Regions from separate parts of the Cytobacillus sp. QJM3NY_8 genome, predicted to be linked through region 2. Evidence: a T-box and tRNA genes for the amino acid it is inferred to sense, from the RefSeq annotation. Region 2 holds a T-box; the other holds one or more tRNA genes.
The links. A T-box is a leader RNA that pairs with one kind of tRNA and senses whether it is charged. The one in region 2 lies ahead of tyrS (tyrosine--tRNA ligase), so its partner is inferred to be a tRNA-Tyr.
Positions count from the first base shown of each region.

Region 1 (3,855 bases), 790 kb from region 2:
GGAGTTCCAACACCAGGGGCATCATGCGGATCCAGCCCATCTAAATCCAGAGACAGATGAACACCATCTGTATTTCTTTCTTTTAAATATGTAATAGACTCCTCCATAACCTTTGTCATCCCAAGCCGGTCAATTTCGTGCATGGTGTATACTTTAATGCCTTTTTCCTTAATAAGCTCCCGCTCTCCTTCATCCAAAGATCTTGCCCCAATAATGACAATATTCTCTGGCTTAACCTTTGGAGCATATCCCCCTACATTGGTTAAAAGCGGGTGGCCAATTCCCAGGCTTACCGCAAGAGGCATGCCATGTATGTTCCCTGAAGGTGATGTTTCAGCTGTATTTAAATCCCCGTGGGCATCATACCAGATTACCCCAAGATTTTTGTAGTGCTTCGAAACACCGGCCAATGTTCCAATTGCGATGCTGTGATCCCCGCCCAGTACTAATGGAAAAGAACCACTTTCTATTGCTTTATCAACTTCTTCGCCCAGTTTTTCTGTTTTTTCAGCAATAAGGTCCAAGTTTCTAAGATTTGATTTTGGATCGATTTGAACTTCCGGACGGCCGATGGCAATATCGCCCTGGTCATGGATTTCTTCGAATAAACACTTTAATCGCTCATTCACACCGGCATATCGGATCGCACTTGGCCCCATGTCCACACCGCGTCTCATCTGGCCAAGATCCATTGGCATTCCAATTATCGATAATTTCTGTCTTTTCATAGTAAAGTCCTCCCTTTCCCTTCATACTCATATTTTAACCGCTTTCAAACACATGACTCAACTCGACAAAATCGTGTATATATATGCGGCTGCCGGAAAAAGAAGCTTCTAAAAATACCATAGTAACTTTCTAAGTTTTGCCACTTATTGTTTTGTGAAATAAAATAAAAAATCCCTAAACCATGCTGGTTTAAGGAATGTCGTATTATGTATGATGGTGGAGCCTAGCGGGATCGAACCGCTGACCTCCTGCGTGCAAAGCAGGCGCTCTCCCAGCTGAGCTAAGGCCCCATTTATTTGGAGCGGAAGACGGGATTCGAACCCGCGACCCCCACCTTGGCAAGGTGATGTTCTACCACTGAACTACTTCCGCAAACATATTTATATTCACAAGTAAGACCTTCAGGACTCGATTCCCAAGGTCTGTGTTTTTCTATAAAGTGAGCCATGAAGGACTCGAACCTTCGACCCTCTGATTAAAAGTCAGATGCTCTACCGACTGAGCTAATGGCTCGAAATATAATTCTGATGCCTAAACTTCATTTGCAGATGTGCTTCAAAGCCCTGCGGTCTTTGTCGCAGATTTTAAAAGCTTGCCATTCAGGATGTAACGCTTCGATGCTGCAATCTTTTAAAATCCTCTACCGACTGAGCTAATGGCTCAAAAATGGCTGGGCTAGCAGGATTCGAACCTGCGAGTGACGGAGTCAAAGTCCGGTGCCTTACCGCTTGGCTATAGCCCAATAATTACAAAATAAAAAGGACATTCATAGCTTGTCCAGTTTTTTGTGTTTTTATTAAAAATAAATGGTGGAGGGGGGCAGATTCGAACTGCCGAACCCGAAGGAGCGGATTTACAGTCCGCCGCGTTTAGCCACTTCGCTACCCCTCCATCTATAAAAAAAAGATGGTGCCGGCGAGAGGACTTGAACCCCCAACCTACTGATTACAAGTCAGTTGCTCTACCAATTGAGCTACACCGGCAAATATGGTGGAGGATGACGGGATCGAACCGCCGACCCTCTGCTTGTAAGGCAGATGCTCTCCCAGCTGAGCTAATCCTCCATTATGGTGACCCCTACGGGATTCGAACCCGTGTTACCGCCGTGAAAGGGCGGTGTCTTAACCGCTTGACCAAGGGGCCTAGTACTCTAGTTGTCTACATTAAAAGAGCTTCCAACCGGGCTCGAACCGGTGACCTCTTCCTTACCATGGAAGTGCTCTACCTGCTGAGCTATGGAAGCAACAGCTCATAATTCCCAAAAGGGCTTTATGGAAATGGCTCCGCAGGCAGGATTCGAACCTGCGACCGTTCGGTTAACAGCCGAATGCTCTACCACTGAGCTACTGCGGAAAAGTGGTATTTGTAAACAGCCCGGCAGCGTCCTACTCTCACAAGGGGACAGCCCCTAACTACCATCGGCGCTGAGAAGCTTAACTTCCGTGTTCGGTATGGGAACGGGTGTGACCTTCTCGCCATCGCCACCAGACTATTTTCAAAAGACAAGTATGATTATACTTTCTTTTAATGTTTTTTTCAAGAGGAAATTTCATTTTTTCGTTCCCTCAAAACTAGATAATGTATGAAGAAGCATTTGCCGAGTATTCACCAATGACTTGTCTAGCTTCGGCTCCTAACCTCTCGGCCGTTTCGATCCGTCCCTCCAAATCCCAAAACCAGGATTTGAATGGCCGGCTCTCCAACGTCTCTCAAAGTTGAACAGTCGCCTCCGCTTTTCGTTTTGGTTAAGCCCTCGATCGATTAGTATCAGTCAGCTCCACATGTCGCCACGCTTCCACCTCTGACCTATCAACCTGATCATCTTTCAGGGATCTTACTAGCTTGACGCTATGGGAAATCTCATCTCGAGGGGGGCTTCATGCTTAGATGCTTTCAGCACTTATCCCTTCCGCACATAGCTACCCAGCGATGCCTTTGGCAAGACAACTGGTACACCAGCGGTGCGTCCATCCCGGTCCTCTCGTACTAAGGACAGCTCCTCTCAAATTTCCTGCGCCCACGACGGATAGGGACCGAACTGTCTCACGACGTTCTGAACCCAGCTCGCGTACCGCTTTAATGGGCGAACAGCCCAACCCTTGGGACCGACTACAGCCCCAGGATGCGATGAGCCGACATCGAGGTGCCAAACCTCCCCGTCGATGTGGACTCTTGGGGGAGATAAGCCTGTTATCCCCGGGGTAGCTTTTATCCGTTGAGCGATGGCCCTTCCATGCGGAACCACCGGATCACTAAGCCCGACTTTCGTCCCTGCTCGACTTGTAGGTCTCGCAGTCAAGCTCCCTTGTGCCTTTACACTCTGCGAATGATTTCCAACCATTCTGAGGGAACCTTTGGGCGCCTCCGTTACTTTTTAGGAGGCGACCGCCCCAGTCAAACTGCCCACCTGACACTGTCTCCCGCCCCGATAAGGGGCGCGGGTTAGAATTTCAATACAGCCAGGGTAGTATCCCACCGACGCCTCCACCGAAGCTGGCGCTCCGGCTTCTCAGGCTCCTACCTATCCTGTACAAGCTGTACCAAAATTCAATATCAGGCTACAGTAAAGCTCCACGGGGTCTTTCCGTCCTGTCGCGGGTAACCTGCATCTTCACAGGTACTATAATTTCACCGAGTCTCTCGTTGAGACAGTGCCCAGATCGTTACGCCTTTCGTGCGGGTCGGAACTTACCCGACAAGGAATTTCGCTACCTTAGGACCGTTATAGTTACGGCCGCCGTTTACTGGGGCTTCGATTCAAAGCTTCGCTTGCGCTAACCTCTCCTCTTAACCTTCCAGCACCGGGCAGGCGTCAGCCCCTATACTTCGCCTTGCGGCTTCGCAGAGACCTGTGTTTTTGCTAAACAGTCGCCTGGGCCTATTCACTGCGGCTCATCAGGGCTATTCACCCTAATGAGCACCCCTTCTCCCGAAGTTACGGGGTCATTTTGCCGAGTTCCTTAACGAGAGTTCTCTCGCTCACCTTAGGATTCTCTCCTCGCCTACCTGTGTCGGTTTGCGGTACGGGCACCTTTTCCCTCGCTAGAGGCTTTTCTTGGCAGTGTGGAATCAGGAACTTCGGTACTAAATTTCCCTCGCCGTCACAGCTCAGCCTGTGTGGTAACG
Region 1 is NZ_CM149681.1:175,330-179,184, reverse strand. Features, by position in the region: gene rocF (arginase) at 1-728, opposite strand, end outside; tRNA gene AC0VZ9_RS01005 (tRNA-Ala) at 944-1,019, opposite strand; tRNA gene AC0VZ9_RS01000 (tRNA-Gly) at 1,027-1,101, opposite strand; tRNA gene AC0VZ9_RS00995 (tRNA-Lys) at 1,170-1,242, opposite strand; tRNA gene AC0VZ9_RS00990 (tRNA-Gln) at 1,397-1,471, opposite strand; tRNA gene AC0VZ9_RS00985 (tRNA-Tyr) at 1,537-1,620, opposite strand; tRNA gene AC0VZ9_RS00980 (tRNA-Thr) at 1,637-1,712, opposite strand; tRNA gene AC0VZ9_RS00975 (tRNA-Val) at 1,718-1,793, opposite strand; tRNA gene AC0VZ9_RS00970 (tRNA-Glu) at 1,798-1,872, opposite strand; tRNA gene AC0VZ9_RS00965 (tRNA-Thr) at 1,900-1,972, opposite strand; tRNA gene AC0VZ9_RS00960 (tRNA-Asn) at 2,008-2,082, opposite strand; rRNA gene rrf (5S ribosomal RNA) at 2,102-2,218, opposite strand; rRNA gene AC0VZ9_RS00950 (23S ribosomal RNA) at 2,471-3,855, opposite strand, start outside.
Region 1: it has a tRNA-Tyr gene. The T-box ahead of tyrS (tyrosine--tRNA ligase) is inferred to sense a tRNA for this amino acid. The anticodon was not compared.

Region 2 (3,855 bases):
TATTTATTTTCAATACCGCAGCAAGGAGAAAAAGGATTACCCTGGCCTTTTGGATATAACTGCTGCTGGCCACCTCTTAAGCCATGAATCTGTCATGGACGGCATGAGAGAAGTGGAGGAAGAACTGGGGATTCATGTTGATTTTGCGGACTTGGTGCCACTGGGCGTCATTGATTACATAGCAGAGAAAGAAAATTTTATCGACAAAGAACTGGCCCACGTTTTCCTGTATCACAGCAATTATTCCTTAGAAGAGTTTAGCCCGCAGCCTGAAGAGGTTACTGGGATATACCAGATTGCAATGGAGGAGTTTTATGGACTGTGGTTTGGCGGAAAAGAACTCATTGAGGCAGAAGGATTCCAGGTGGATAATGGCATAAGAATCCCCAACTCCATAAATGTAAGGAAAACGGACTTTGTCCCGCATCAGGATTACTATTATAAGCGTGTGCTGCATTCGATGCGTGAACAGATTGTTCAATCAAAGGTATGATTGAAGGGAAGAAGACAATGAGAAAGGTGTTCTTCATACTTTTTGCTCTTTTGCTGGTAAGGGGGTTCATCATCATTCGCAACAAAATGGCTTGAACTTAATCCCGAAAAGGTCGAATCCCGCTCACAAGTTATTGTGCTGGGAACATATAATTTTAAAAGCAAACAAAAATCAAGCAAGGGGAATTTTTACGGAAGGCAGTTTCAAGTCGAGAAAGTATATAAAGGAAAAGCAACAGAAACCATCACGGCAGGCATTGATGTTTACGATAAAGGATGGGCTGAGGAATATCAGCAGGATGGAGGCAAGTTCCTGTTATTTTTGGAGAAAACAAAGGAAGCCCGCTTTCTTGTTCCCGTTGCCGGTCCCAATGGAATGGTCCAAGTGCAGGATGGCAGAATTTTATCAGGTCATGAGGGTTTTTACGGAAAAATACTGAGCGGTGAAGCAAGAACACCAAGTCCTGCAGAATCTAATAATGATGGAGGACATCTGCTCGAAGCATTGCTGTTTTCCTTCAGGCCTTATCACTTTCCTGTTGATTATTAGGTTTTTAGCAACAGAAAAGGCGAAATCTTATTAAGCACGCCACATTTAGATTATAATAGAGAAATAACAACTATTGAAAAGGCAGGATTCTTATGATTGTAAAAAATGAAGAAGAATTAGCAAAACTGAAGGAAATCGGCAGAATTGTCGCGGAGATCCGCGATGAGATGATTGAAAAAACTAAGCCAGGTGTAACAACCAAGGAGCTTGATGACTTAGCCGGAGAGCTTTTTGAAAAGCACGGAGCGATTTCAGGCCCTAAAGGAGAATACGATTTTCCAGGCTTCACATGCATAAGCGTGAATGAAGAAGTGGCCCATGGCATTCCTGGAAGCCGGGTGATTAAAGAGGGCGATCTTGTAAATATTGATGTTTCAGGATCAAAAGATGGCTACTTCGCAGACACAGGCCTATCATTTGTCGTTGGTGAAGACGAGAAGCTGCAAAAATTATGTGATGCGGCTCAGGAGGCGTTCGATGAAGGACTGAAAAAATTAAAGCCGGGCGGCAAGCTGAGCCTTGTCGGAAAGACAGTTCACAAGGTTGCCAAAAACAATGGATTCAACGTTATCATGAATCTGACTGGACACGGTGTCGGCCGCTCCCTTCATGAAAAGCCGGACCATATCCTGAACTATTTTGATCCATGGGATAAACAGCTGTTAAGAGAAGGCATGGTTGTTGCCTTTGAGCCTTTTATCTCAAGCGGTGATGAAGAAGTAAGGGAAATGAGCGACGGCTGGACGTTCGTTACACCTAACAAAAGCCATGTCGCTCAATGTGAACACACCGTTGTCATCACAAAAGAAGGACCGATTATCTTAACGAAATAACCATGGACCAGGGGCATTGCATGTTCCTGGTTTTTATATAGTATTACGGTTGAAAAACCTTCATCTAATATTGCTTGAGAAAAAACACTTGAACAATGTCCTCCATTCCGCTAAAATAATAAAAATTTCAAATTTAAACGTAATGACAGAAACAAGTAGCTGCTTATCTCCCTGTTTTAGAGAGCTGATGCCTGGTGAAAATCAGCACAAAGATAACAGTGAATTACCTTCTTGAACTTTCTCTGTGAACAGGAGTAGCAGGGAACGGCACGGGCCGTTAATCCGCTGAGTGGAAGAGCAATCTTCAAAAAGGGTGGTACCGCGTTAGCCACGTCCCTTTCTTTAGGGGGCGTGGTTTTTTGTATTCCGATAATAGAAAGGATGGGGGACATGGAGAATTTTTTTGGAAAATTAACAGCCCAGCAAAAACACGAAACAGAGAGGCAGCTGGAGGTATACCGCAATGGTGTCCAGGATATTCTGCCTGAAGCAGAGCTAAAGAATAAAATAGCCAAGTCCATTTTTCAAAACCAGCCTTTAAAAATTAAGCTGGGGCTTGATCCTTCTGCACCGGATGTCCATATCGGCCATACGGTTGTGCTGAAAAAACTAAAGCAGTTCCAGGACAATGGCCATATCATCCAGCTGATTATTGGCGATTTTACCGGAAAAATTGGCGACCCGACAGGCAAATCCGCAGCCCGAAACCAGCTCACCGATGAAGAGGTGAAGCGTAATGCCAAAACATACTTCGAGCAATTCAGCAAAGTGTTGGACATGAATAAGGTCGATCTTCACTACAACTCAGCATGGCTTTCGGATCTCCAGCTCGAAGATGTCATCCGCCTGTCTGCCAGCATAACAGTTGCCCGCCTGATGGAACGAAATGACTTTTCAGAGCGCCTGTCCACAGGCAAACCGATCTCTCTTCATGAATTTTTCTACCCGCTGATGCAGGGATATGACTCGGTTGTACTCGAAAGCGATATCGAGCTTGGCGGGAATGATCAGCACTTCAATGTCCTGATGGGACGCCATCTGCAGGAGCATTTCCAAAAAGAAAAGCAGGTGGTCATCCTGATGCCGCTCCTTGAAGGCCTGGATGGCAAAGAGAAAATGTCCAAATCAAAAAACAATTACATTGGTGTCGATGAAGATCCCAATAATATGTACGGCAAAACCATGTCCATCCCGGATGAGCTGATTCCAAAATACTTCAATCTCGCAACAGATCTGCCAGTAAAAGAAAAACAGCAAATCGCAGAGGGGCTCGAAAACGGCACACTGCATCCGCGTGACGCCAAAATGCTTTTAGGTAAAACAATCGTCCGCATGTACCATGGCACGGGTGAAGCCGATAAAGCCGAACTGCATTTCAAAACTATTTTCCAAAAGGGAGCCATGCCGGATGAGATCCCGGAAGCCGAATGGAAGGGTAAAGGTGAAGTCCTCATTACAGACCTGCTTGCCGGCCTCGGCCTGCTTTCCTCCAAAACGGAAGCCAGAAAAATGATTGCGGGCGGCGGCATCCGTTTAAACGGACAGAAAGTCGGCGATGTTCAGATGCTCGTGAAAATCACAGACGGATTAGTTCTGCAGGCAGGCAAAAGAAAATTTGTGAAACTAAGGCTTAGCACTGCAAAGTAGGCAAATCGCTTTTTCCTCCTGGCACTTTCAAGATATGATAGAATAGACGAAATTTTTAAAGAAAAGCAGGTGAAGGAAATGAAAGCGATCATTCATGAAGGAGTAACAGGCCGCGCGGGATTATCTTATGGTGAACTGGAAAAGTCCGATCCGGGTAACGGCGAGGTGAGGGTGAAATTGAAAACGGCAGGCTTGAATCATCGTGATTTATTTGTCCTGAACCGCCACAAGCCAGAAGATCCTGCGCTTGTCATCGGTTCAGACGGAGCGGGAATCATAGACTCAGTCGGAGAAGGCGTTACACACGTGAAGCCAGGTGATGAGGTCATCATC
Region 2 is NZ_CM149681.1:966,547-970,401, forward strand. Features, by position in the region: gene AC0VZ9_RS05185 (NUDIX hydrolase) at 1-493, shown strand, start outside; gene AC0VZ9_RS05190 (hypothetical protein) at 629-1,042, shown strand; gene map (type I methionyl aminopeptidase) at 1,135-1,875, shown strand; T-box leader at 2,009-2,216, shown strand; gene tyrS (tyrosine--tRNA ligase) at 2,266-3,522, shown strand; gene AC0VZ9_RS05205 (zinc-binding dehydrogenase) at 3,601-3,855, shown strand, end outside.